DNA from 3 places in the Rhodococcus sp. SJ-3 genome. Region 3 is predicted to be linked to each of the others. Evidence: riboswitches for the same ligand, from Rfam matches in the RefSeq annotation. Region 3 holds a riboswitch; each other region holds the start of a gene.

Region 1 (9,478 bases), 2.0 Mb from region 3:
CGGCGTCGGTGACCGATCCGGTGAATGCGCCGAGTCCCGGGTTCGCGACGGCAGCGCCGAGTGCAGTGGCGAGCCCGGAGGGGCTGGGTGCGGGGGCGGAGTCGGTGACGGCTGCGACCTGCGGCGCAGCGACGACGGGCGCGGGGGCGGGGACCACCGCGGCTGATGCAGTGCTGCGGACGTCGTACACCGCGAACGCGCCACCGACCACCAGCGCCAGGAAGCCCACGATCCAGATACCGAGCAGGATCCGGAAGCTCCGACGTTTACGGGTCTCGAGTCCGCCCTGCTTCTTGCTCTTGCCTTGCCCCGCCAACGCGCCTCCGCTGTGTCCAACACACTCGCGCCCTTGGTGGTCGCGTGGTGGTCCGGTACCTGCACCTACAGCGTAGCGTCGGGACGGTTATCCTCACTGCGGACCATCGCCGCAGATACGGACGTCGTATCGACTGGCAAACATCGACGAAGTGAGGCAAGGCGTGGAGTTCGAGGTCACCATCGAGATCCCCAAGGGGCAGCGCAACAAGTACGAGGTCGATCACGAGACCGGCCGCGTCAAGCTCGACCGCTACCTCTACACCTCCTTCGGTTACCCCGCCGACTACGGCTACATCGAGAACACTCTCGGTGAGGACGGCGATCCGCTCGACTGCCTTGTGCTGCTCCCCGAGTCCGTGTACCCCGGCGTGATCGTCGATGCACGTCCGGTCGGCATGTTCAAGATGGTCGACGAGGCAGGCGGAGACGACAAGGTCCTGGCCGTTCCGGCCGGTGACCCGCGCTGGGATCACATCCAGGACATCAGCGATGTGCCGCAGTTCGAGCTCGACGCAATCAAGCACTTCTTCGTGCATTACAAGGACCTCGAGCCGGGCAAGCATGTCGAAGCTGCCGATTGGGCGGGCCGGGCCGACGCCGAGGCCGAAGTAACCGCGTCGATCGCGCGCTTGAAGGACAACGGCGGACACTGAGTCCGTAGGACGATGCGGACACCGAAGTCCGTAGGACGACGGCAGGCACCGCGTCCCCTGAAGACGACATCTCCCGGCCGATCACGAAATCGGCCCGGAGATGTCGTCTTGCTGCAGGGTGCGTCCTAGCGCCCCTTGAACTCCGGCGTGCGCTTCTGCATCACGGCCGCGATCGCTTCGGTGAGGTCTTCGGACGGCAAGAACGCCGAGTTCCAGGCCGCGACATAACGAAGACTGTCGTCGACCTGCGCGGACCGCGTGTGGTCGAGGACGTCCTTGATGCCGTGGACCACGAGCGGGGGGTTGCCTGCGATCTCGGCCGCGCTCGCGTGCGCTGCGGCGAGTGTTGCTGCGGCGTCGTCGAAGACGTCGTTCACGAGACCGATCTTCTCGGCGCGTGCGGCGTCGATGTCCTTGCCGGTCAGCGCGAGTTCACGTAGGTGCCCGTCACCGATGATCCGGGGAAGTCGCGCGAGGCTCCCCACGTCGGCGACCATACCGACCTTGACCTCACGGACGCTGAACTGGGCGTCGGCGCTGGCGTAGCGGATGTCGGCCGCCGAGACGAGGTCGACGCCGCCGCCGATGCACCATCCCGAGATCGCAGCGACGACGGGCTTACGACAGTCGGCGACGGCCGTGATGGCGCCCTGCATGCGCTTGACCATGGCGTGGAAATCGGTGCGGGGCTTCGCCTGCGCTTTGTCGGCCAGCACCGGCCCGAGCTCACCGGCCATGCCAGGAAGGTCGAGACCGTACGAGAAGTGCTTGCCGGAGCCGGTGAGCACGACGGCGCGAACCTCGGGGTCGGTGTCGAGTTGCGCGAAGATCTGCGGTAGTTCCGACCAGAAGTCCGGCCCCATCGCGTTGCCTTTGCCCGGGCCGATGAGCGTGACCTGGGCGACGTGTTCGGTGCGCTCTACGGTGAACGCCTTCCAACTGGATGAATCAGTCATTACTCGAGAGTAATATTTGAGCGTGTAAACCGCATCGAGCTTCCGATCACGTCGATCCTTCTGGATCCGGTCACAGCAGTCACCGGTTTTCATAGGGTGGCATCATGCCCAGGCCTCTGCACCCGAATGCTGCCCGTGTCGCCGACACCCTCATCGCCCGAGGACATCACGGCCTGATCACCACGCAGTCGACGCCGGTGCGCACCGCCGAACAGGCAGCAGCCGCAGTGCGGGTCGACGTCGGAGCCATCGTCGAGTCCCTCGTACTCCTTCTCGACGAGGAGCCGATACTGGTTCTCGTCTCGGGCGCGCACCGGGTCTCACTCGAGCGGGCCGGCGCCAGGCTGGCCGGCACCCTCACTCCCGCACCCGACGACTTGATCGCCGAGGTCACCGGGCAACAACCGGGCGGTGTGGCACCGCTGGGGCACCCCACCAATCTGCCGACCTACGTCGACTGCGCTTTGGCGGGATACCCCGAACTGTGGGCATCGGGAGGGAGCCTGGACACCCTCTTCCGCACCTCGTACACCGAACTCCTGCGGATCACTGCGGGCGTCGACCTCGAGGTCGACTGATCACAACGTGCAGGAGGTCAGGATGCGAGGGCCACACGACCGTCCGGACGATCAGTGGCGCGACCTCTGCCTGCGGCGAACCTGCGCCCCAACTCCGCCGACGACGGTGAGATCTCGATGAGTCCGCGAGACTCTAGCCACGGCAGGGTTCCATCGACGATGTTGTCGACCGTGATGCCACCGGCCACCGGGATCAGGGTGACGCCGTCGGCGACCTTCACGGCATGAATATCGGCGATCAGGCCGGCCAGCCCGGTCGGAGTACCGACGTAGGACAGGCCCGCTGCTCCCCCGCCTGCCCGGCGCCACGCATCCTGAGCACGGCGACGAGCCACGCGCGCTTCGAGGTCGACGATCACTTCGAGGTCGACCAGCACCGTGAGGGCGTCGGGGTCGCGGCCTTCCGCCGAGGCATCGGCTCGTGCCCGATCGCGCAGCTTGCGCGCTTCCCGCAGATCTGCGGCGCGCACCCGCACGACGGTGCGCGGAGCAGCACTGAGGTCGAGCGGCCCACCGCCGTCGCGATCGACGGTGAGATCCGCCCACACATCTGGCCCTGAACCATCTACGAATTCGACTGCGACACGCAGGGACTCGGCTGAAGAAATACTACTGTAGGACATGAGAATTCCTCTCGATATGCCGAACTCGGCATCGAAAAAGCGGGAACGGGAACCTCGTCAGTCCGAACAGATGCAGGAGGCCGTGCGGCACAGGTCGACGTGGCGGCGGCACCACTGGGCCGCTGCCTGCGCCGAACTCCACACTGCCATGAGAAAACCCTACTGATCTCGCCGGGAATTGTCGATCGCTGCGGCGATCATCAGACGCACTCCGCCGCACCGTCGCCCGACTGCGTAAGGCCGATCCGGGTCTCCGGCGACGGGCTCCAGGCCCCCTCGACCTTGGCATACGACCACTGCGGCCCGCTCGCCACCAGCTGCCGAAGCGCCGCGAGCAGACGATCGACGTCCGCCGAGGAACTACCCAATCCCAGCGAGGCGCGCACCGCACCACCGGGAAGGCCGACGCGGGCGAGCAACGGGTGGGCGCAGAAACGCCCGTCACGAACACCGATGCCGTGTTCGGCCGAGAGGTACGCGGCTATCTCGCCGGGCTCGAAACCATCGATACCGAAGGTCACGATCCCGACGCAGTCTGCCGAATCATCCCACAGCCTAAGGATTTCCACGCCGTAGATGTCGTGCAGGCCATCGACAAGCTGCGCGCACAACAGCTCCTCGTGACGCGCAGCTGCCTCGGCGTCGTGCGACGCGAGAGTGTCGCACGCGGCAGCGATCGCCGCGACCCCCAGCACGTTCGGGGACCCGGCTTCGTGCCGGGCAGGGGCGCACGCCCATTCGGTGCGGTCGAGGGCGACCTCACGTACTGCTCCGCCCCCGGCGAGGTACGGCTCCGCGACATCGAGCCAGTCGCGACGTCCGACGAGCACCCCGGCACCGAACGGCGCGTACAGCTTGTGGCCCGAGAACGCGAGATAGTCGACGCCGAGCTCGGCGAGGTCGACGCGGCGATGCGGAACCAGCTGGGCACCGTCGACGAAGATCCGTGCGCCGCACGCGTGGGCGAGTTCGGCGAGTTCGGCAATCGGCAGCACCTCGCCGGTCACATTGGACGCTCCCGTGATGGCAAGCAGTGCCGTCGGCGCACGCTCGAGCTCGACGGCGATCCGCCACACGGTTTCCGAAACCGAATCCGCAGCTTCGACCACACGAGTGTTCTTCCACGGCAACAAGTTCGCATGATGCTCGATGTCGAGTACCACCACGTCGCCGGGGACTGCACCGGCGAGCAGGTTGATCGAATCCGTGGTGTTTCGGGTGAAGACCACGACCTGGTCCTCGTCGGCACCGACGAACCGGGAAACCGACTCACGCGACTCCTCGTAGCTCGTGGTGCTGATGCGCGAGGCATAGCCCGCACCACGGTGCACGCTGGCGTAGAACGGCAACAGCTCGGAAATCCGGTCCGTCACACTCTCCAGAGCCGGTGCGCTCGCCGCATAGTCGAAGTTCGCGTAGCTGCAGGTTCCGCCCTGCACCAGAGGAACCTGCACGTCACAGCCCGACACGCGAGCAAAGGGAGCGATACAGGTGGAAGTAGCAACAGTCATGACGAATTTCCCTCATCGATCAGGGACCCGTCGGTGATCGCCACGACGATGGTGAATCGTTCGCCGGCGGAGTCCGCGCTTGCTGCGTCCGGGTTCGGTACGTCAGCCAGGTCGTCACCCGGAGCACCCCACCGCGGCGGAGGGTTGCCGACCAGCGAGCCGGGGCTTGACGCTGGTACTCATGACCTGCCGAAGACAATGACACCGGGCACACTGCGTGTCAAGTCGGCATCCCGTCGAGGCCCTCCGCACGGTCTCCGGCCGAAAGAGAATTTCTCCTTCTGACCTGCGGAGGAACCACCATCGTGCTTTGCTCTGAGGCGTGACACCGCACACCCCCACCCGCTCGCTGCGCGTACCGAACGTTCATCTGTTGTCCACCTTCACGTGAAATAACCCGGATCGCCCACCCGAGTAGAAGGACAGCGGATTGTCTGCTCAACCCCCGCCCGCAGCCGACGACACGTCGCTCGTACCGGAAGTCTTCCTGCGCGGATCACACGCACCCGCGCCGCGCACACTCGTCGACGTACTTCGCGCCAGCGCCGAATCGCACCCCCACGCTCCTGCAATCGACGACGGCACCACGATGCTCGAGTACGCCGAACTGCTCGACCAGGTCAGCGCAGGAGCACGTGGACTCGCGGAGGCCGGTGTGGGCGCCGGCGATCGCGTCGGGGTGCGCATGTCGTCCGGATCCAAAGACCTCTACATCACCATTCTGTCCGTTCTCGCCGCAGGCGCCGCCTACGTCCCGGTAGACGCCGACGACCCCGATGAGCGTGCCGAGCTGGTCTTCTCCGAAGCAAAGGTGACCGCGATCGTCACCGATGCGGGGATCGGTCCCGGCACCGCTCCTCCTGCCGACGAACCGGACGTACGCGAACCGGCCCTCGACGACGACGCGTGGATCATCTTCACCTCGGGTTCCACCGGCACCCCGAAGGGTGTCGCCGTCACACACCGCAACGCCGCCGCCTTCGTCGACGCCGAAGCGAACCTGTTCTGCCGGGAAGAACCTCTCGGCCCAAGCGACCGGGTCCTCGCAGGTCTGTCCGTCGCATTCGACGCATCATGCGAGGAGATGTGGCTGGCCTGGCGGCACGGCGCGTGCCTCGTTCCTGCGCCGCGTTCGCTCGTGCGCTCCGGAATGGACCTCGGCCCGTGGCTGGTCTCTCGCAACATCAACGTCGTCTCCACGGTCCCGACCCTTGCGGCGATGTGGCCCGGCGAGGCACTCGAAGCAGTGCGCCTGCTCATCTTCGGCGGGGAAGCATGCCCGCCCGACCTCGCCGAGCGTCTCGCCGTGCCCGGCCGTGAAGTGTGGAACACCTACGGCCCCACCGAAGCGACGGTGGTCGCGTGCGCCGCCATCATGGACGGCACCGGACCGATCCGGATCGGTCTGCCACTCGACGGCTGGGATCTTGCGGTCGTAGACACCGAGGGCAATCCCGTCGCCGAAGGACAGTCCGGCGAGCTCGTGATCGGCGGTGTCGGGCTCGCCCGCTACCTGGACCCGGCGAAAGACGCCGAGAAGTACGCGCCCATGCCCACCCTCGGCTGGGATCGCGCCTATCGCAGCGGCGACCTCGTCGTACTCGACAGTGCGGGACTCCTTTTCCAGGGACGCGCCGACGACCAGGTCAAGATCGGCGGACGCCGCATCGAGCTCGGCGAGGTCGACAATGCCCTGCAGAACCTGCCCGGTGTCGCCGGTGGTGCGTGCGCGGTCCGCAAGACCTCGGCCGGAAGCTCGATTCTCGTCGGCTACATCGCCTCGACCGATCCCGACTTCGACGTTGCCTCCGCCCACGACCTGCTGTCCGAACAGCTTCCAGCAGCACTCGTACCGCGTCTCGCGCTCGTCGACGAGCTTCCCACTCGTACGTCCGGGAAGGTCGATCGTAATGCCCTGCCGTGGCCGCTGCCCGGCGCCGACGCCGACTCGGTCGAAGCGCTCGGACTACCTCCGACCGCCGAATGGGTCGCGGAACTGTGGTCGTCACTGCTCGGCGCCCGCATCGAAGGACTCGACGACGACTTCTTCGAACTCGGCGGAGGTTCTCTGTCCGCCGCGCAACTCGTCACCGCACTGCGTGAGCGCTATCCCGACATGACGGTCGCCGAACTCTACGACCGGCCTCGGCTCGGGTCCCTCGCCGGCTATCTCGACGAACTCGCCCCGACGGAGACCACGGGTCCGCGCGAAGTCACCCCGGTGTCGCGAGGGGCGCAGTTCCTCCAACTCGCTGCGACGGTACCCCTCACGACGTTGACCGGCCTCCAATGGATCACGTGGCTGGCGATTCTGAACAACATCATCGCAATGGCCACCGATGTTCCGTGGACCGTGACGTTGTCGTGGTGGTGGATCGCAGCAGGCGTCGTCGTGTTCCTTTCACCGCTCGGCCGGATGAGCACGGCGGTCCTGGGCGCGCGGCTACTTCTGCGCGGGCTGAAGCCAGGCAGTTATCCCCGCGGCGGCGCGGTACACCTGCGGCTGTGGACCGCGCAGCGGTTGTCGGAGGCGTCCGGCGCGACCAATCTGTCCGGTGCGCCGTGGATGCGCCAGTACGCGCGGGCGCTGGGCGCGAAGATCGGCCAGGGCGTCGACCTGCACACCCTTCCGCCGGTCACCGGCATGCTCGTGCTCGGCGACGGCTGCTCGATCGAACCCGAGGTGGATCTGTCGGGGTATTGGGTCGATGGCGACCTCGTCCACATCGGAAGCATCAGGATCGGAGCCGGTGCCTCGATCGGCGCACGCTCGTTTCTCGCCCCGGGTTCACGCGTGGGCAAGAACGCCGAGGTTGCCGCAGGATCGGCCGTATTCGGCCGCGTCAAGGCTGCGCAGCACTGGGCCGGTTCACCCGCGCAGAAAACCGGAAAAGCCGAACCGCAATGGCCTTCCGAGGATCCGCCCCGCGGCGCGCGCTGGGTCCCCATATTCGGTGTCACGTCCATCCTTCTCGCAGGACTTCCGATCATGTCGATCGGCGCGGGTGTCGCACTGCTCGTCTGGTGGGTCAAGGACACCGTGAGTGTGTCCGAGGCCGTCGTCCGTTCCCTTGCGATGCTCCCGGCAGGCGGAATTCTCACCATGGCCGTGTTCGCGGTGCTGACCTTGATCACCGTGCGGTTGCTGTCGATCGGAATGGCCGAAGGCTGGCATCCGGTCCGAAGCCGCGTCGGGTGGCAGGTCTGGGCAACCGAACGCCTGATGGATTCCTCGCGTACCTTCCTGTTCCCGCTGTACGCGTCGATGCTCACTCCGATCTGGCTGCGGCTGCTCGGCGCCGACATCGGCAAGGATGTCGAGGCCTCCACTGTCCTCATGGTCCCGAAGTTCACGAAGGTCGCGGACGGCGCCTTCCTTGCCGACGACACCATGGTCGCCTCGTACGAACTCGGCGGCGGCTGGCTGTACATTTCGCGCGCCAAGGTCGGCAAGCGGGCGTTCCTCGGAAACTCGGGCATGGCCGCACCAGGTCGTCGCGTGCCGAAGCACGGCCTCGTCGCGGTCCTGTCGGCCGCACCGGAGAAGGCGAAGTCGGGATCGTCATGGCTCGGCAGTCCCCCCGTGCGGTTGCGCCGTGCCTCCGGCGAGTCCGATTCGAGTCGCACATTCGAGCCGCCCCTGAAACTGAAGATCGCGCGCGGAGTCGTCGAGACCTTCCGCCTCGTTCCGATGATGGTCACGTTCGGAATCGGCCTGATGGTGCTGTTCTCGCTGAACTCCATTGCCGTCCATCGCGGTTACGCGACCGCGGCACTGGTCAGTGGACTCGTGCTGATGGCCGCCGGTGCGCTGGCGTGCATCATCACCATCGCAGCGAAGTGGCTCGTCGTCGGGCGCATCGGGCAGGAGGAACACCCGCTGTGGAGTTCCTTCGTATGGCGCAACGAGGTATCCGATACCTTCGTCGAGATGGTCGCCGCGCCGTGGTTCGGTCAACAGACACCCGGCACCGCCGTGATGAACTTGTGGTTACGCGGTCTCGGCGCGAAGATCGGTCGTGGTGTGTGGTGTGAAAGTTACTGGCTGCCGGAGGCCGACCTCGTCACGCTGGGACCCGGCGCGACCGTGGAGAGGGGGTGCGTGGTTCAGACCCACCTGTTCCATGATCGGATCATGTCCATGGACACCGTGACCCTCGACGCCGGCGCCACGCTCGGCCCGCAATGTGTCGCGCTCCCCGCATCGGGAATCGGCGCAGGTACCACTGTGGGGCCTGCGTCCCTCGTCATGCGCGGCGACGTGGTTCCCCCCTCCACCCGCTGGCAGGGCAATCCGATTGCGCCGTGGTCCCGGCCCGGTGATTGGTCGCCGCGATGAAGCCGCTCAAAGCAGCGAAACCGGTAGCACCTACCGGGCCCGATCGCCCGCTCGACCCGTATCTCCCCCAGAGCGGGAACCGAGGGTATCTCGTGTCGCGGTACGAGCTGGACCTGACGTACAAGGTGAGCGCCAATCGGCTCGAAGGGCGTGCCACGATCATCGCCACCACGACCGACGTCCGGGCGAAGTACACACTCGACCTCGCGCAGACCATGCGCGTGACCAAAGTGGCGCTCAATGGGCGACGCCCGTCGAAATTCACCCACCGCAACGACAAACTGACGGTCACACCCTCGCAAACCGTCCCGGTCGGGGCCGTTCTCACGTTCTCCATCCAGTACGCCGGTACCCCCGCCCCTCGGCACACCATGTGGGGTGACGTCGGTTGGGAAGAACTCGACGAGGGTGCACTGGTCGCCAGCCAGCCGAACGGTGCACCGACATGGTTTCCGTGCGACGACCATCCCGGTTCGAAGGCCACCTACCGAGTCTCGATC
Region 2 (9,478 bases), 1.2 Mb from region 3:
CTGCGAGGCGCGGGCCTTCTGCAGGTTCTCGTCGAGCGTGCCGAGGAACTCCTCGGTGGTCAGCCACGATTGTTCGGGACCGACGAGCAGTGCAAGGTCTTTGGTCATGCTGCCTGCCTCGACGGTCTTGATGACGACGTCCTCGAGTGCCTGCGCGAACTCGATCACCTCGAATGTGCTGTCGAGTTTGCCGCGGTGCTCGAGACCGCGTGTCCACGCGAAGATCGACGCAATGGGATTGGTCGATGTCGGCTTGCCCTGCTGATGTTGCCGGTAGTGCCGGGTGACGGTGCCGTGTGCGGCCTCCGCTTCGACGGTCCTGCCGTCCGGAGTCATCAACACGGAAGTCATGAGTCCGAGCGAGCCGTAGCCCTGCGCAACAGTGTCGGACTGGACGTCACCGTCGTAGTTCTTGCAGGCCCAGACGTAGCCGCCTTCCCACTTGAGGGACGACGCCACCATGTCGTCGATCAGGCGGTGCTCGTAGGTCAGTCCGGCAGCGTCGAACTCCGCCTTGAACTCGTCCTCGTAGATCCGCTGGAACTCGTCCTTGAACATGCCGTCGTAGGCCTTGAGGATCGTGTTCTTGGTGGACAGGTATACCGGGTAGTTGCGCTGCAGACCGTAGGACAGCGAGGCGCGTGCGAAGTCCTGGATGGATTTCTTGTAGTTGTACATACCCATGACGACGCCGCCGTCCTCGGGGATCCTGCACACCTCGTGCTCGATCGGTTCGGAACCGTCGTCCGGCGTGTAGGTGATGGTGACGGTGCCTGCGCCGGGGACCTTGAAGTCTGTGGCACGGTACTGGTCGCCGAATGCGTGACGGCCGACGATGACCGGCTTCGTCCAACCCGGAACCAACCTGGGCACGTTGGAGATGATGATGGGTGCACGGAAGATGGTGCCGCCGAGGATGTTACGAATAGTGCCGTTGGGTGACCGCCACATCTTCTTCAGGCCGAACTCCTCGACCCGCGCCTCGTCCGGGGTGATGGTCGCGCACTTGACACCGACGCCGTGCTTCTTGATGGCGTTCGCGGAATCGATGGTGACCTGGTCGTCGGTCGCATCACGGTTCTCGATGCCGAGGTCGTAGTACTCGAGATCCACATCCAGATAGGGATGAATGAGCTTGTCTTTGATGAACTGCCAGATGATGCGCGTCATCTCGTCGCCGTCGAGTTCGACGACCTTACCCTCAACCTTGATCTTGGACATACGCGGTTCGTGTCCTCCTTGGACGGCAGTCGAGTCCCCGAGCGGCCGCACTTCCGGAATGCGACCGCCTTCAGCTCAGGCGTCTGAGCATGGCTCCGCACGCGTCGGGTACTGAGCCAAACAGAACAAGCGTACTGCTATTCGATGCACGCACAACCCCGGCTGCGGCCCCCAAGCGCTACTGACCGGTAACTTTCTTGCTGCTCGGGCGCAGGCGGAGGGAAGGTCGAGAGCCGCGTGTCGAGCCCTAGGATCCAGCCGTTAGACTGCCGACGAGGTCATGAGTGCCAGCGCGAAGCCCCGGCTTGCTGGTCGGCAACCCTCCGGCCAGGGTGGGGTGCTCCGGGTGAGGACACGGTCGTCGGCGCACCGCAGACGACAAGCCGGCTCTTGGGAGGTTCGAAATGCTGATGGACTGTCGATACCGGCTCTCGTCCCAGTGCCCCGACATGGCAAGCAGGACACATTGACCATCACCACTGGCCTCGAGGCGGTCGCATCTTGACAACAGGTACCAACCGTCGACGGATCGAGCTTCCCGCAGAAGACGGAAAGCTCGACACCATCGACATCGGCAGCATCACCCTCGAAAGCGGTGCCATCCTTCCCGATGTCACCGTCGCTCTGCAGCGGTGGGGCGCGCTGTCACCCACCCGCGACAACGTCGTGCTCGTCGAGCACGCGCTGACCGGGGACTCACACATCACCGGACCGGCCGGACCGGATCACCCGTCGCCAGGCTGGTGGTCCGGCATGGTCGGCCCCGGCGCGCCGATCGACACCGACCGGTGGTGCGTGGTGGCCACGAACGTCCTCGGCGGATGCCAGGGCACCACCGGCCCGGGCAGCACCGCGCCCGACGGCAAACCGTGGGGCTCCCGTTTCCCGCGGATCACCATCCGCGATCAGATCACCGCGGAAGCTGCCCTTCTCGACGCCCTCGGCATCGAGACATTGGCCGCGGTGACGGGTGGATCGATGGGCGGCATGCGTTCGCTCGAATGGGTCGTCTCCCACCCGAGCCGGGTGCGGGCGGCACTGGTCCTCGCGGTCGGCTCCCGCGCAACCGCCGATCAGATCGGTGTCCAGAGCACCCAGATCGCTGCCATCATGGCGGATCCGGACTGGCAGGGCGGCGACTACTACGAGACCGGCCGCCGGCCCGAGGCCGGGCTGGGTATCGCGCGGCGCATGGCCCATCTCTCGTATCGCAGCGAGGAAGAACTCGACTCGCGGTTCGCCAACCTCCCTCAAGACGACGAGGATCCGTGGCGTGACGGACGCTACGCCGTGCAGAGCTACCTCGACCACCAGGCAGCGAAGCTCGTCAAGCGGTTCGACCCCGGGACCTACGTGGTACTGAGCGACGCGATGAACCGGCACGACGTAGGCCGCGGTCGCGGTGGCGTCGAGGCCGCATTGGCGAGCACGCAGGTACCGACGATCGTCGCGGGCGTCGATTCGGATCGTCTCTACCCGATTCGATTGCAGCAGGAGATCGCAGACGGTCTCCCCCATTGCGCCGGGCTGCGCGTGCTCGAATCACGCGACGGACACGACGGCTTCCTCACCGAGGCCGACGCGGTCGCGAAGCTGCTCGTCGAGCTGATGGAGCTGGCGAGCGCGTAACAGCGCTCGCCGGCCTGTTCCCCCTACCCTGTGCCCAGGGGGTCGATCGAGACAGCCAGTCCGACGATCGCCCCACCCATGGCGAGCATCGCTGCCACGTCGAAGCGTTTGCTTCGCACCGCGAGCACTCCCACCTGATCGGAGTCGAGAGCCCAGCGGAGAATCCCCGCGAGGATCATCGCACCACCGAACACGAAAGCGCCTCGGCGCCAGCGATCGGCCAGCACGAGGACCACCGCCGCGGCGATCACCACGGTGACCGCCAGCAGCGGCAGGTTCAGTCGTGTAAGACGCACCGAACTGTCCATCTGCTGACTGCTCAGAGACCGGCGTCGTGCTCGGCGCGTTCGACGACGTTCGTCAGCAGAAACGCGCGGGTGAGGGGTCCGACACCACCGGGATTGGGCGAGAGGAACCCGGCAACGTCGCGGACGTCGCCGGCGACGTCGCCGCGCAGGCCGTCGGCTGTGCGCGAGACACCCACGTCGAGCACTGCTGCACCGGGCTTGACCATGTCGGCGGTGATCAGACCGGGCACACCCGCTGCGGCAACGACGATGTCGGCGCGCTTCACCTCGGCGGCGAGGTCCTTGGTGCCGGTGTGGCACAGCGTCACTGTCGCGTTCTCGCTGCGACGGGTCAGCAGGAGCCCGATCGGGCGGCCCACGGTCACGCCGCGGCCGATGACCACCACATGGGCGCCGTTGATCGGCACCTCGTAGCGGCGCAGCAGGTGGACGATGCCCCGCGGGGTGCACGGCAACGCCGCCTCCTTGCCGAGCACCAGGCGTCCGAGGTTGACCGGATGCAGTCCGTCCGCATCCTTGGCAGGGTCGATCCGCTCGAGGGCGGCGTTCTCGTCGAGGTGCCCGGGCAGCGGAAGCTGCACAATGTACCCCGTGCATGCGGGGTCGGCGTTGAGTTCGTCGATCGCCGCTTCGAGCTGTTCTTGGGTGATGTCGGCGGGCAGATCCTTGCGGATCGAGGTGATGCCCACCTTGGCGCAGTCGTTGTGCTTGCCGCGCACGTACGCCGCCGATCCGGGGTCGTCGCCCACCAGGATCGTGCCGAGGCCGGGCGTGATGCCCTTGTCCTTCAGCGCTGTCACGCGGACCACCAGGTCCTCGAAGATCTCGTCGCGGGTTGCTTTGCCGTCCAGGATGGTCGCAGTCACGTCACTCATTCTTCCAGGTATCCACTCGCTCGCGGCGGGCGGTGCCACATCGTTCCGGACGGGGAACAACCGCGAGAGTCCACCTGATTGCCGTCGGGGGCTCCGGCGCGGTACAGATCTTCGAACGCCGACGCGAGACGGCGTTCGTAGTCCTCGGGGTCCGGCATCGACGAAACACTCACCAGGAACGTCAGATTCAGAGTATTTCCGAGCGATGTCACCGAATGGACGAGGGCGGAGGTCCGGCTGAGCATCGGTGTCCCCAGCGCTTCCACCACCGGGCTGCCGCCGAAACGGAGGCCCTCGACCCGGCCGCGGGGCACATTGGTCACCGCGGTGTTCGCCAGAGCGACGACGGCGCCGCTCGACTCGATCCTCCGGTTGCGGGCACGCCGAATCGACACCTTCAGGTCCACTGCGGGCGAAGCATCGACGGGTGCGGTGGTTGCCGCCGTCTCCGGACGCGCGACACGCTGCTTCTCCAAGTTCGACGATTCCCGGACGAGGCGGAGTCGCTCGAGCGGGTCCGCATGGTCGGTGGTGTGCAGGTCGACGTACATGAGCGTGACCTCGTTCGCCGCACGGGTCTTCCCTCCCTCGACGCCGGACCTGCGCCGGGTCGACCGGGGGACGATCGCCGCGAGCGACGCCGGCGGGGTTTCTCCGTGCTGCTCGAGATACGAGTGCAGACCGCCCGAGACCACGGACAGGATCACATCGTTGACGGATGTTCCGGTGGAGCGAGCGACGGCCCGGACGTCGCGCAGATCCATGCGGACCCGGCCGAACTGCCGCGACCCGCTGCCACCGGTATCGAAACGCGTTCGTGGACGGCACGGCGCCGGTGGGGTGATCGTTCCCGCTGCGGTCAGCGTGGTCAGCGCCTTCCGCGCGCGGAGCGCAGCGAGCACAGCAGGTACCATCCGCACGAACCGGAACGGCAGTGCCGATACCGCCCGGACCACACCGGGAACCGAGGAGAGCGCCTCGGTGCCTGCCGGCTTCGCGTCCGGATCGTCGAACAACGCGCGGGCGATCTCGGCTGCTCCCAGTCCGTCGGTGAGCGAATGGTGTATTCGCAACGCGACGATGGTCGACGCCGCAGGGAGCTCGTCGACCCCGCTGACATCGGTCAGGACATGCACCTCCCAGGGTGGCCTTGTCAGGTCGAGGGGCGCCTCCTTCATCGACGCCAGGCGCCTGTGCAGTTCGGTGCGGGAGGTGTGGCCGACCGTCGTGAAGCGAATGTGGTGCTCGGGGTCGACGTCCGCCTCGACCCAGTACGGGTAGTCGAGATCGGCGGGAACTCGATGCAGGCGGCGACGAAGCGCCGGCGTCCGTTCCAGCCGATCGAGGAACCAGGTCACCGCCTCGGCGTTGGTGCCGATCGGATTCGCGTCCTGTTCCGTGTCGCACACATAGAAACTCAGCATTACCGCAGGTGGGTCTTCTGGGTTCGCCTCCTCGACGAACACGTGGAGGGCGTCGCGCGGAGCCAGACGAACCCCGTATGTGCGTGTCATCGCGATGGTTCGCCTCCGCGGTCTCGCTGTGCGTCTGCCCGTCCGATTCAAACAGCTCTCGGCCGAGGCCGCATCCCCCCGCGTGTGTCCGGTCTCGAACCGGCTGGCAAGCTGGAACGAGTGTTCCGAGTGATGTTCCATGAGCCCTGTATCCCCCCGAATACGGGTAATGCGATCAGGATGGTCGCCGCGACCGGCGACGAGCTGCACCTCGTGGAGCCCCTCGGATTCGATCTGTCCGAGCCGAAGCTGCGGCGGGCCGGGCTCGACTACCACGATCTGGCGTCGGTGACGGTGCATGCCGATCTGCAGGCGGCGTGGGAAGCACTGAAACCGGAGCGTGTCTTCGCGTTCACGGCGCACGCCACGACCAGCTACGCCGACATCGAGTACCGCTCGGGCGACGTCCTGTTGTTCGGTCCCGAACCGACCGGGCTGTCCGGCGAGGTGCTCGCCGATCCGCATGTCACCACACAGGTCCGCATTCCGATGTTGCCCGGACGCCGCTCGCTGAACCTGTCGAACGCCGCCGCGGTGGTGGCCTACGAGGCGTGGCGCCAGCACGGGTTCGACGGCGCAGTCTGACCGGTCTGTTTCAGCTGCTGACCACCGGCAGAATCGCCCGATCCATGACATCGGCCAGTTCGTCCCAGGGAACGGTGATGTCCACGAGTCCGATGGCGTGCGGGCCCACTTGATAATCGCCGAACCGGATCTGCATACCCTCGGGCGTCGGGAGCCAGTCGGCGAAGTTGTTCTCCTCGGGTGCGATGCCCTCGCGGACGTAGTCCGGACCGGCCGCGGTCTCCGGAAGGAGCAGCGCCGACTGCTCGGACAATCGGTCGAGTCCGGCCTGCAGGTCCGGGAACAGGTCCTGCAGCGTGACGGGGGTGGCGTTGTCGGTGTCGACAACAACGGTGGACACGAGTGCTGTGGGGTGCGCGCCGGGTGGATTCATGTTGTAGGACGTGATCAACAGTCCGGCGACGACATGCTCACCGATCCGGGTCACCTCCTGTGTGCCCGTGGCGAGCGTGTAGCGCTCGGTCCCGCGGCCGTCGATCAGGTCCTGCAACGCGGCCTGCATGGACTCGTTGAACTCGTCGACGACCGCGGGGTCCCCGCCACCGATCTGGGGGATCTCGACGGCATAGTCGACGCGATCGGTCGATCCGGACACGAGAAGGGTCTCTGCACGATACGGCTGCTGATCGGCTTCGGTGGCCGTTGTGGTGCCGATCGAGGTCGAGGTGTTCTCCGTGATCTGCGGAGATGCCGTCGAGGATCCCGCCACTGCAGTACCGCTCTCGGCGGTGCATGCCGTCAGCACCAGAACGACTACAGCGCAGGCACCGGCAAGGAGCGGGAGGCGGCGATCACGCATGTCGAACGCACTGCCCACACCGGACCTGCACTGACGCTCAGGCACCACTCTCGACGGGGCGGCCCGACTGCTGCCAGCCGTCGGTGCCACCGGCAACGGAGACGGCGTTGATGCCGCGACCGGACAGATAGTCGGCGGCCTGCAGGCTGCGTCCCCCCACCGCACAGATGATGTACACGGTCTCGGCCGCGGGGATCTCCTCGACCCGTGCCACGAACTCGCTGAGCGGTATGTGCGTCACGCCAGGAACCCGCACCTGGATGTACTCGTCGAGTTCGCGCACGTCGATGACGGGCGCACCCTCGGCGAGTGCGGTTTCCAGTGCAGCCAGATCGACTTCACGCATCGTTGTCGGTCCTCTCGTCGGGGGCCTCGCCGGGATTTCCGGCGGAAGACCGTCCCGATCGGGCGATCCACCGGACCACCAGGTAGATGATTCCGGCGCACACGATCAGGAACGCCAACCACGGTAGCGCGATACCCGCTGCGACCACCGCGGCCCCCAGGGTCGCCCACAGGCCGTTCCACCCCTCGACGATGCCGTCCCAGAAACTGTCACTGTCCGACGGGCGCTGCTGTGTGCTGATGTCGACGGTGAGAGTCGACAGGTCGACCATGTCGGCCAGCTGCCGACGCTGGGCTTCGAGGCTGTCGAGGTCGGCCTGCCGCTCGGCAAGGGCGTTCTCCGCTTCGATGATGTCGGCTGTGTTGTCGGCCGACTCGATGAGAGTACGCAGCCGGTCGACCGAGGCGCGGAGCGCGCCGACGCGCGCCTCGAGGTCGGTGTACTGCAGGGTGACGTCGTCGCGGCTCGTGGTCAGGCTCGTGACGCGTCCGAGCTGCCGCACGTCGTCGATCACGGCGTCGAGCCCGTCCACAGGGACACGGACGGTGAGCACACTGCTCGACTCGGGTCGTTCGGTGATCGAATCGATACGGCCGTCAGAGTCTTCCACGATGGTGACCACCTCGCGACCGGCTGCGACGGGATCGTCCGCGGTGAGCATGATACGTCCGGTCACGACCTCCTTCCGGTCCGGCTCTGCCTCGTCTGCGGGCGACGAGGAACGGGCGCCGTCGGTGAGCGCCGGCGCAGATTCCGACATTGCAGGCCCCGAATCCATCGCAGGTCCCGAATCCCTCATCGGCCCCGAGCCACCGTCACCTCCCTCACCGCACGCAGCGGCGACGAGCGCGACCAGCGCGAGGAGCGCAACCATCAGCAGGCGTCTCATGGGGCGCGATGCTATCGAAAGTCGCGGGATTTCACCGGTGTCCGTAGATCCATCTGCTGCAGTCGGTCGGCCAGCACCGTCACGACACCGTCCGCGTTCTGGACTCGTCCGCGCACCAACAGCGCGGGGGCAGTGTGTGCGAGGGTCCGGTATCTCGCCCACAACCCCACCGAGCACACCACATTCACCATGCCGGTCTCGTCCTCGAGGTTGAGAAAGGTGACACCGGCTGCGGTCGCCGGACGCTGCCGATGGGTGACAGCACCGCCGACGAGCACCCGAGTCCCGTCCGGGATCTGCAGCAAGCGCGACGCGGGGATCACCCCCAGCGCGTCGAGCCGGTCGCGCAGAAACTGCGTCGGATAGCTGTCCGGTGAGACTCCGGTGGCCCACACGTCGGCGGCGGCGAGCTCGACATCGCTCATGCCGGGCAGGGTGGGGGCCGGGGCGGACGCACCGATGCCCGGCAGCCGGCCCGCGCGTTGCGTCGATGCCGGACCGGCCGCCCACAGCGCTTCTCGCCTGGTGACGCCGAAACTCGACAATGCACCGGCCGTCGCGAGGGCTTCGGTCGCAGCCGTGGAGAGTTCGATGCGGGCGGTCAGGTCGAGCAGGGAGAGGTACCGGCCGTGTGCCTGTCGTTCCTCGATGATGCGTGCGGCAAGATCGTCGCCGATGTGTCGCACCTCCCCCAGCCCGAGGCGCACTTCCTGGCCTCGATTCTCGACGGTGGCGTGGGCAAGGCTCGCGTTGACGTCCGGTCCGTGCACCACGACACCGTGTCGCCGGGCGTCGGCTACCAACGATTGCGGCGAGTAGAAACCCATCGGCTGAGCTCGGAGCAGACCCGCACAGAATGCCGCGGGGTGATGCAGTTTGAACCAGGACGAATAGAACACCAGCGAGGCGAAACTCTGCGAATGGCTTTCGGGAAATCCGAAATTCGCGAAGGCGTACAGCTTTTCGTAGATGCGATCGGCGACCTCCCCTGTCAGTCCGTGCAGCTCTCGCATGCCCTGATAGAACCGCGCGCGCAGACGTTCCATCTTCTCCGGGGATCTCTTCGACCCCATCGCGCGACGCAGCTGGTCGGCTTCCGCAGCGGTGAAACCGGCGACATCGACGGCCATCTGCATCAATTGTTCTTGGAACAGCGGGATCCCGAGAGTGCGTTCGAGCGTTTTCTCGAGGCACGGATGGTCGTAGACGACGGGTTCGAGGCCGTTGCGCCGCCGGATGTACGGGTGCACGGATCCGCCCTGGATGGGTCCGGGGCGGATCAGCGCCACCTCGATGACGAGATCGTAGAAGT
Region 3 (9,478 bases):
TCGCGGAGGTGCTCGACATGCCGGGCGCTGTCGAGCCGCTCGTCGACTACTTCCGATGCATCTCCGGGGAGCATCCGGACTGGGACGAGTACCGCGATGCGATGCGCGCGCAGGGCAAATCGCTCATCCGGATAACCATCGACTCCTGGGGACCGGTCGCCACCGGCGGTTTCCCGCCTGAGCTACGACGCTGACCGCGCTCCCCACCGAGGATCGGGTGCCGGGTGCTGCGGGCGATAGAGCTGGTCGGCGTAGGCCGGACCGTAGTACTGTTCGAGTTCTTCAAGGGTCTCGGGACCGTCGGGCACCATCGTCTTCGACAGTGTCGCCACCGAGGGCAGCGCGTCCGGATCCCAGGTGTCCGGGTCCCACAACGCGGACCGCATGAATGCCTTGGCGCAGTGGTGGAAGATCTCTTCGATCTCGATGACGAGGCACAGGATAGGACGGTGATCCTGCACGACGAGGTCGTCGAAGAACGGCGCATCGGTGATCAGGCGCGCGCGCCCGTTGACCCGTAGCGTGTCGCCGCGTCCGGGGATGAAGAAGTTCGTGCCCACGAACGGGTTTCGCAGGACGTTTCGGAAACCGTCCATGCGTCGGTTGCCGGGGCGCTCGGCGAGTGCGATCGTGCGGTCGTCGATCACATACGCCAGCCTGCCGGGTCGGTCACCTTTGGGTGATGCGTCGCATCGACCGGTCTCGTCGGTTGTGGCCACGACGCAGAACGGTGATGCGGCAAGCCAATCCACGTCGTACGGGTGCAACCTCGCACGTACCTTGTGTGCCGCGCGGAAGGTCGGCTCGCCGAAAAGTTCGGTCAACTCGGCGGAATCGCGAATCTCGGTCCAGGTCACGACGGGACAGTAACAACGCATGTCGGTACCCGCATCTAGAGTGAGCGCATGATGCTTCGGACTGTCGACGTCGGTGAACGCAGAGCGCGCCTCGCGGCTCGCCACCGCATTGCCCCGGCGTATCGTGCGGCCGACGCAGTCGAAGCCGCCAGGAGCATGGTGTGCCTGCACGGCACCGATCCTGCGACCGTGTACCTCTCCACGTGGTCGAGAGTCACCGACTTCTCCGCGGCGGAACTCGATGCCGCGCTCTACAGAGATCGGACGCTGGTCAAGCACCTCGCGATGCGTCGTACCGTCTTTGTGTTTCCGCGTGCCGCGCTCGCGGCGGCACAGGCCGGGGCAAGTAATCGGGTTGCAGCCGCTCAGCGCCGCAGCGTGATCAAAGACGCCGAACGGGCCGGCCTGCACCGGGACGGCGCACAGTGGCTCGACGACGCCACCGCCGGGGTTCTCGCCGCCTTGGCAGGTGGACGCGAGGCCACCGCGTCCGAATTACGTTCCGAACTACCTGTTCTCGACGCATCGATCGACTACGGCGTCGGGAAGTCGTGGGGCGGGAAGGTTTCCTTCGCCCCACGAGTCATGACGGTGCTCTCGGCCTCGGGCCAGGTGCTCCGGGCCTCCAACAACGGGTCGTGGCGAATCTCGCGTCCGAACTGGGTGCGGACTGCCTCGTGGTTGGGGGAGGAGATCGAACCGCGAAGTGAATCCGAGGGACTTCGAGACCTTGTGGCGATGTGGCTGGGCGCGTTCGGGCCGGGCACCGAAGCCGACATCAAATGGTGGCTCGGCTCGACGATCAAAGCGGTCCGAGCTGCGCTGACCGAACTCGCGGCTGTGGAAGTCGACCTCGACGGGCGTGTCGGCTATCTCCTCCCGGACGACGTCGACCCCGCGCCCTCTGCTGAGCCGTGGGGCGCCCTGCTGCCGTCTCTCGATCCCACCACGATGGGTTGGTTCGAGCGAGAGTGGTACCTCGGCCCGTACAAGCAGCAACTCTTCGACACCAGTGGAAACGCAGGGCCGACGGCGTGGTGGGACGGCCGGGTTGTCGGCACGTGGTGGCAATCCGACGACGGCGCCGTCCGGCTCCATATGCTCGAGGACGCAGGGAAGGAAGCATCGGCCTTTCTCACCGCCGAAGCTGCTCGGCTCGAGGAATGGCTGGAGGGTGTGCGGGTGCTGCCGCGATTCCCCTCGCCATTGGCCAAGGCCCTGGCTGCCGGATAGTTCAGGAATCCCGCAGCGCGGGCCGATCCGGATGTTCGAAGCGCACCACGATGTCGGCCGCGGAAGAGACCTCGGCCTCGTGTGCGAGTAGCGGGGAGATCGTCCAATGGTCGGCGGCGGGAGTTCCCCGTTCGAGCGCACCCCGGGACATTTTCAGGTCGACGGTCACATCGAACGGGATGCCTCGGCCGAGGAGCATCGGTCCTGCTACGACAAGCACGTGATCGTCTGCGGCGCCGACCCGGTGTGCTCGCGCCGACCGGTCGGTGGCCTCGTCCCACAACCGCGGCAGAAAGCGATGCCCGCTCTTCAGGGACGAGACCACCTCGCGGTCCAGCGCGTCGTAGTCGTACCAGCCCGACCGATAACTCTCTTCATCGGCGTGCCCGTGTTCGAGACGGAGCGAGGCAGGTCGGACGAAATCGTGCAGTGACACGGCGTGCGCGGGACGCCCCGCGGCGCGCAGGGCCTCGACAACCCGGCTCGCCAGATCCATCGGTTCTGCGGCGTCGGCGGCCGAAATTGCCATGGCGACCGGGCCCGGTAGTGCGTATGCACGTTCGGCGAGTAGTTCGGTGAGTACAGCAGGTGAGATCGGTGTGAACGACGCCATCCGATCAGGGTATCGCCGGCGTGACCCGACATCCCTCTGCCGCGATAGGGCCTGTGCGTCGGGAGAATCGAAGCCACGGATCGCATCACACGGGTTCGGGAGTCCTGGCCGACGCTGCGGCGCGGTCCGAGGCAGGCGCCCCGATCGCGCGCTTGGGTTGCGTCCGCACGTGGGTGATGTAGAGAGCGAGACCCACGAACACGACACCGCCGACAAGGTTGCCCAGAACCGTCGGGACCTCGTTCCAGATCAGATAGTCACCGAGGGTGAAGTCACCGCCGAGAAGCAGGCCGGACGGGAACAGGAACATGTTGACGACCGAGTGCTCGAAACCCATGTAGAAGAACAGCATGACGGGCATCCACATCACGAGAACCTTGCCCGGCACACTCTTGGACATCATCGCTGCGACAACGCCGGTGGAGACCATCCAGTTGCACAGCATGCCGCGGAAGAACAGGGTTGCCATGCCCGCCGCGCCATGCTCTGCATACCCGAGAGTGCGCGCTTCACCGATCTCACCGAGACGTTCGCCGACCGCGTCCGGCGGGATCGAATAGCCGTAGGTGAGGATGAAGGTGATCAGCACGGCCACGGTGAAGGCGCCGAGGAAGTTTCCGACGAAGACCAGAGCCCAGTTGCGGAGCATCGACCCGATCGTCACCCCCGGGCGTCTGTCGAGGTATGCGATGGGGACCATCGTGAACACCCCGGTGAGAAGATCGAAACCCAGTAGGTACAGCAGACAGAATCCGACCGGGAAGAGAATGGCTCCGAGGAGGGCGTTGCCGGTCTGCACGGTGACGGTAATTGCAAATGCTGCCCCGAGTGTGAGGATCGCACCGGCCATATACGCCCTGATCAGGGTGTCGCGGGTAGACATGAGGACCTTGCTCTGGCCGGCGTCGACCATCGCGCGGGCCAGCTCGGCGGGTGGAACGTAGGACACGGCAACCTCCTGATGCGAACAGTGCCGACCAGTGTCGGCGGGGTCGGTCACCGTGGCGTTTCGGAGCAGTAAGGATGCGTTGCGTTCTTCTCCGCAGGCGGTGGCTCGGGTTGTGAGGTCGCTCCATCATGTATATTGGCGGTGCTTCACGAGATGCCGTCGCCAAGCTCCGACTTGACGGCACGCCAACCCCACGCTCGCGGGTGGCTCGGATGACGAAGCGGCTCGCGGCCGACCGGCCCGGGCACGAGCGCCCCGCCCGGGGCCGACCCGGAGGAAATCATGACCGACCATATTCGCGGTACCGATCACGTAGGTGCTCACGAGTGCGCTTCGTTCGGCGACGGGCACCACGTACACTTCATCCGCGCCCGTAAGGCTTTCGACGATTCCGATCTCAGTGTCGGCGCGCTGGTGCGCGTCCTGGACGAGACGCGCGTCGAATTATCTTGGGATGGAATACGACTCGTATTCCGTCACCATGACACCGCTGCGATCGCCGACGCGGTCCACGCTTGTGGGGAGATCGGGACCTGGGTTCCGCAGTGGCGAGTGCTGATCCTGCCGGGCCCTGATCCGTATGTGCCTGCGACCTTCACCCTTGCCGCACCTGATCACTGGACGGACTGCGTACGAGGGCGCGTTCCGACGCTGACCTATGTGCCCGGCCGGTGACCCGTCGGATCAGTTCTGTTCGGCCTCGTGCCAGAATTCTGGAAGCTCTACTGCCAGAGCCTCCTTCGCTTGCATCGGTAGCGAATGGGTGGTGTTCGGGAAGATATCGACGAGTGCGCGCGGGAGTGTTCGTGCCCGCTGCACTGCAGTGTCGCCTCCGGCGAGCGAATCGCGTTCGGCGATAGCGACATAGGTGGGCATGGCGAGGGCCTCCATCTCGTCATCACTCAGGGGAGAAGGAATCGGCAGGACCGCCGAGAAGTGCTCCGAACCCGCGGCGATCATCTTCGCCATGTCGTCGTTCGAGTCGAACTCGGCCCCGCCTACCTTTCCGAGCGCGGTCGTGCGCCAGGACTCGGGCAGGAACGGGAGAGACGACACCATGGTCCACGCCATCATGCGGGCCGAGGGACGCGCGAAGGTGAAAACCGGTTCGAGGAGTGTCAGCGACCGGACCCTCTCCGGGAAATGCTGCGCGTATGTCGCTGCGATTGCTCCACCGAACGAATGACCGACGATGTGCACGGTGTCGGTTGCGAGTGCGTCGAGTGCGTCGGTGATCCAGATGGCCTGGTCGCCGAAGGAGGTGAGCGGAACATTCTGTACCGACAAACCGGCATCACCGAGTGCGTCGAAAGCAACAACCCGTCGGTGAGGTAGGAAGTCGTCAAGGTTCTCGGCCCACATCGGAACACCCGACGACCGGCCCGGCACCAGGACGACCGGAACGGTGTCCGCGGTGTCCGGGGAGCTCCACTCATAAGCGCGAACTGTGCCGAAGCGGGTCGCGAGGTCGTGGGTCGATGTGGGTGAGGGGAGTGAGGACATCGCTTGCTCGTACGCCGCGACGTAGCTCTGGCGTCCTTCTGCGTCGCGGAAATGACCCACGCCGGGTGCTCCGAAGAAGAACTGCTGCACGCTCACAGCACCCAGCGCTGTGAGCGCGGCGAGGACGACCAGCCCGCTGCGACGAAGCCATCGGTAACGCGGACGAGCTGGTGGTGGATGCTCGGTCCGGGAATCTGTGCGTGCGGCGTACTCACTCATATGCAACCCCTGATCGTCGAGTATCAGTACCTTTTGCAGTATAGGCATATTGTAAAATGCGGTCATGCCGAAAGTTGTCGACCATGCCGAGCGTCGCAAAGAGATTGTGTGGGCCCTGTGGGCGGTGATCCACGAGCGGGGAATCGACGGGGTCACGTTGCATGCGGTGGCTGAGGAGGCCGGCGTCTCGATCGGCAGGATCCAGCACTACTTCGAATCGAAACAGCATCTGATCCGGGCCGGAGCGCAGGAAATGGTCACCGGTGCCGAACAGGTTTATCGCGAACACGGATGCCCCGGTGATCCGAGATCGGCCCTCGCGGCATTGCTCACCCAGCCTGTTCCGACGAATGCACCCGCACGCGTCGGTGTCTCGGTCTGGTATGCCTACCTTGCGAAAGCGACGAACGATCCGTGGATCAGATCCTTTCTTGCCGACGCATCGGGTGGAACCGTCAGCGAGGCCGGGCGTCTACTCCGTCTTGTCGGGTTCTCCGAGGCCCGGGCGCACAACGAAGCCGTGAGGTTGGTTGCGGTCAGTACCGGTGCGACACAATCCGTGCTGATTGCGGGGATGGACGCGGACGCTGCGGTCGATCTCGTCCTTCGGGAGATCGACCGCAGCATCGACATCGGTCCGGAGGGAAGCCGCGAGTGAACTGGCCGATCACGCGTCGCCACTGCACCGTGTCGGTGGGCAGGTTCACCATGGTTCCATGGTCAACACTCATCACACATTCGACTACATCGAACTCGCCGCTACAGATCTCGGCGCCTCACGCGCATTCTACGAGGCTGCTTTCGGGTGGAAATTCAACGACTATGGTCCGAAGTACGCCGGTATCCGCGCCGCAGAAGGTGACGGGGAGGTCGGCGGGCTCACGACCCTGCGCGCACCGGGTACAGCCGGACCGCTGGTCCTGCTGTACTCGAGCGACCTCGATGCCTCGGTCGGTGCGGTCGAACATGCCGGGGGCACAATTTCGTCGGGGCCGTACGATTTCCCCGGAGGGCGCCGGTTCACCTTCCTCGATCCGAGTGGAAACGAACTGGGTGTGTGGTCCGAAGCGTGAACCCCTTCGACGAGCGCGCTTGTCATGGGCACCGCCGGTCGAGTACGACCGTCGGGCAGGCGAGGTTCAGATCGCGGCGTCGACCCATCGCGCCACGCCGGTCCGAGCGAGTTGCGGAATCTGCTCGGCCGACCACGGGCTGATCAGCCACGGAAGGGTTGAGGCGGTTTGCATATCGGCCCATGACACCCACGACCAGTCCATCACCTCGGACGGGTCGGGCTCGAGGCGGGATGCTGCGCGGGCGCAGAACACCGGACAGACTTCGTTCTCGACGGTCCCGTCGGCTGCCGTCGCGCGATAGCGGAAACGCGGCAACATGCATGTGAGGTCGTCGACCGCGAGGCCCAGCTCCTGCTCGAGACGGCGGTGTATCGCGTCCTCGAGGGATTCGTCGGGTCCGGGATGACCACAGCACGCATTCGTCCACACGCCGGGCCATGTGATCTTGTCCAGTGCGCGTCGAGTCGTGAGGACCCGGCCCTCGTCATCGAACACGTAGCAGGAGAATGCCAGGTGAAGCGGAGTGTCCGTGTGATGGACGGTGGCTTTCGGAGCTGTTCCGATGGGTCGCTCGTCCTCGTCGAGCAGAACCACGAGTTCGTCGTGGGCACGCGCTGTCATCTGGAGATCTCCGTTAGGTGCTCAGGGGTATCGGGCGACGTCTGACATTCGCCGGATCGAGCCTACCTGCGCGGCTCGAGCCGGCGATTCCGCATCGATCACATTTCGAAGCGATACCCACGTCCGGGCTCTGTGAGCAGGTGACGGGGATGCGCTGGATCGAGTTCGAGCTTGCGACGAAGCTGGGTGAGATAGACGCGCAGATAATGACTCTGGGTCGTGTAGGCCGGGCCCCACAACTCTGTGAGCAGTTCGCGTTGCCCGACGAGCTTGCCGCGGTTGCGGACGAGCATCTCGAGCATGCCCCATTCGGTCGGTGTCAGGTGCACGTCGACGCCCTCGCGTGTGACCTTCTTGGATTCGAGATCGACGGTGAAGTTCGCGGCCACCACCAATGGATCCGGAAGCCCGGAGATCGCGGTGGCGCGTCGGACGGCCGCGCGGATCCGGGCCAGAAACTCCTCCATTCCGAACGGTTTGGTGACGTAGTCGTCGGCACCGGTGTCGAGCGCAGCGACCTTGTCGGCGGCATCGTTGCGGGCAGAGAGCACGATCACCGGGGTGGTGCACCAGCCACGGAGTCCGGCGAGCACCTCGATCCCGTCGATGTCGGGCAGGCCGAGGTCGAGGACGATCACGTCCGGGTGGTGCTGCGCGACGGCACGCAGGGCCGTGGTGCCGTCGGCAGCGGTGACGACGTCGTACCCACGGGCTTTGAGGTTGATCCGCAGGGCGCGCAGGATCTGCGGCTCGTCGTCGACGACCAGGATACGAGTCATGGCTTCATCTTCGCCGGTGCAGTGGGGAGGTCGATGACCATGGTGGTGCCGCCGCCCGGAGTGTCGGTCGGGGTGAGGGTTCCGCCCATGACCTCGATGAACCCTCGTGCCACAGTGAGTCCGAGACCTGCACCCCCGGTCGTGCGCTGATCGCCGGCCCGAGGAAAAACGGTGAACGCGTCACCGCGCTCGTCGCGTCGCAGCCCGGGGCCGCGGTCGACGACGGTGACGATGTTGTGGTCGTCGGCGATGGTCGCGCCGATGAGGACCGGACTGCCCGGCGCGTACCGCAGCGCGTTGTCGATGAGGTTCGCCAAAGCCCGCTCGAGCAATGTCTCGTCGGCGCAGACGGTTGTGTCGTCGACGTCGACCTCGATGCGTTCTCGGAGGGCGAGCACGTTGTCGTGGCCACCGTTCGCGAGAGTGAGCACGGCACGTTCGACCACGTCGTCGAGATACACCAGATCCAGTGCCGGAGCGACGACCCCGGACGCGAGGCGCGACGAGTCGAGCAGATTCGTCACCAGGCGGGTGAGTTGATCGGTGGATTCCTCGATCGTCGCGAGTAATTCGGACGTGTCTTCCTTCGAAAACTCGATGTCGGTGCTGCGCAGACTCGATACGGATGCCTTGACCGCCGCGAGCGGCGTGCGCAGATCGTGACTGACCGCAGACAGCAGCAGCCGTCGTAGCCGGTCGGTTTCGGCGAGCGCCGAGGCGTGGGACGCTTCGGCTGCAAGCTCACCTTGCCGGACCAACCCGGCGATCTGTCCGGTGACAGTGGTCAGGATCCGTCGGTCGCGTGGACGCAAACGACGCCCGGACAGCAAGAGCATGTACCGCCCCTCGTCGATCTCGCACACGGTGTCGGCGTCGTCGCGCGAGGTCGGTATCTCGACGCCGGCGCTGTCGAGCACAACGTGGGTGTCGCCCTCGACTCGCAGGACGGCCACACCCTTCTGACCGTAGGTCTCCCGCACCTTGGCAAGCAGTGTGTGCACGTCTGCACCGCGCAGGACGGCCCCGGCGAACAGCGCGAGCAGTTCGGCTTCCTGCGACACGAAACGAGCTTCCCGCGCACGCTCGGCGGCGGCGTCGACGAGTGCCGCCACGGCCACGGCCACGATGAGCAGCACGACGGTGGTGACGAAATTCTCCGGCGCGGCGATCGTGAGGCTGTGGTGGGGTTCGGTGAAGAAGTAGTTCAGCAGTAGGCCGGACAGCAGCGCCGCCACGATGGCCGGACCGATGCCGCCGAAGAGGGCGACGGTCAGCACGACGACGAAGAACAATGCCTCTTGGCCTGCGACACCCACGACGCGATCGACCAGCATCATCAGTGCGGTGGCAGCGAGGGGGATCACGACTGCGGCGAGCCACGCCTGGAGCCGTCGTTCGTGACGCCCCAGCACGGCGACCTTCGGTGTGCCCACGGCATGTTCGTGAGTGACCGTGTGCACATCGATCTTGCCGGAGTCGCGGACCACGGCTGCTCCGATACCCTCGTCCAGGATGCGGGCCCAGCGTGAACGCCGTGACGTCCCGATCACGAGTTGAGTGGCGTTCACCTCTCTCGCGAACGCGAGCAACGTCGAGGGTACGTCGTCGCCGACGACCTGGTGCATCCC

What was found. A riboswitch is a leader RNA that binds a small molecule or an ion and turns the genes downstream of it on or off. The one in region 3 is predicted to bind S-adenosylmethionine.
Region 1: another riboswitch for S-adenosylmethionine. It lies ahead of ACTDXD_RS13555 (aminotransferase class V-fold PLP-dependent enzyme); the one in region 3 lies ahead of ACTDXD_RS23100 (hypothetical protein).
Region 2: another riboswitch for S-adenosylmethionine. It lies ahead of metX (homoserine O-acetyltransferase MetX); the one in region 3 lies ahead of ACTDXD_RS23100 (hypothetical protein).

The regions. Positions count from the first base shown of each region.
Region 1 covers NZ_CM123306.1:2,929,939-2,939,416, reverse strand. Annotated here, with positions in the region: gene dacB (D-alanyl-D-alanine carboxypeptidase/D-alanyl-D-alanine endopeptidase) at 1-316, opposite strand, end outside; gene ACTDXD_RS13580 (inorganic diphosphatase) at 480-971, shown strand; gene ACTDXD_RS13575 (crotonase/enoyl-CoA hydratase family protein) at 1,097-1,927, opposite strand; gene ACTDXD_RS13570 (YbaK/EbsC family protein) at 2,032-2,505, shown strand; gene ACTDXD_RS13565 (hypothetical protein) at 2,523-3,128, opposite strand; gene ACTDXD_RS13560 (putative leader peptide) at 3,186-3,278, opposite strand; gene ACTDXD_RS13555 (aminotransferase class V-fold PLP-dependent enzyme) at 3,329-4,639, opposite strand; SAM riboswitch class IV at 4,710-4,826, opposite strand; gene ACTDXD_RS13550 (Pls/PosA family non-ribosomal peptide synthetase) at 5,070-8,978, shown strand; gene ACTDXD_RS13545 (M1 family metallopeptidase) at 8,975-9,478, shown strand, end outside.
Region 2 covers NZ_CM123306.1:293,600-303,077, forward strand. Annotated here, with positions in the region: gene ACTDXD_RS01425 (NADP-dependent isocitrate dehydrogenase) at 1-1,221, opposite strand, end outside; SAM riboswitch class IV at 1,498-1,612, shown strand; gene metX (homoserine O-acetyltransferase MetX) at 1,723-2,850, shown strand; gene ACTDXD_RS01435 (DUF3017 domain-containing protein) at 2,874-3,158, opposite strand; gene ACTDXD_RS01440 (bifunctional methylenetetrahydrofolate dehydrogenase/methenyltetrahydrofolate cyclohydrolase) at 3,170-4,024, opposite strand; gene ACTDXD_RS01445 (wax ester/triacylglycerol synthase domain-containing protein) at 4,030-5,547, opposite strand; gene ACTDXD_RS01450 (tRNA (cytidine(34)-2'-O)-methyltransferase) at 5,668-6,132, shown strand; gene ACTDXD_RS01455 (RsiV family protein) at 6,143-6,931, opposite strand; gene ACTDXD_RS01460 (rhodanese-like domain-containing protein) at 6,969-7,277, opposite strand; gene ACTDXD_RS01465 (DUF4349 domain-containing protein) at 7,270-8,166, opposite strand; gene ACTDXD_RS01470 (error-prone DNA polymerase) at 8,178-9,478, opposite strand, start outside.
Region 3 covers NZ_CM123306.1:4,944,232-4,953,709, forward strand. Annotated here, with positions in the region: gene ACTDXD_RS23075 (PPOX class F420-dependent oxidoreductase) at 1-194, shown strand, start outside; gene ACTDXD_RS23080 (MSMEG_1061 family FMN-dependent PPOX-type flavoprotein) at 183-857, opposite strand; gene ACTDXD_RS23085 (winged helix DNA-binding domain-containing protein) at 906-2,090, shown strand; gene ACTDXD_RS23090 (uridine kinase) at 2,092-2,703, opposite strand; gene ACTDXD_RS23095 (formate/nitrite transporter family protein) at 2,789-3,652, opposite strand; SAM riboswitch class IV at 3,797-3,909, shown strand; gene ACTDXD_RS23100 (hypothetical protein) at 3,935-4,327, shown strand; gene ACTDXD_RS23105 (alpha/beta fold hydrolase) at 4,337-5,374, opposite strand; gene ACTDXD_RS23110 (TetR/AcrR family transcriptional regulator) at 5,439-6,032, shown strand; gene ACTDXD_RS23115 (VOC family protein) at 6,091-6,447, shown strand; gene idi (isopentenyl-diphosphate Delta-isomerase) at 6,514-7,071, opposite strand; gene ACTDXD_RS23125 (response regulator) at 7,170-7,850, opposite strand; gene ACTDXD_RS23130 (DUF4118 domain-containing protein) at 7,847-9,478, opposite strand, start outside.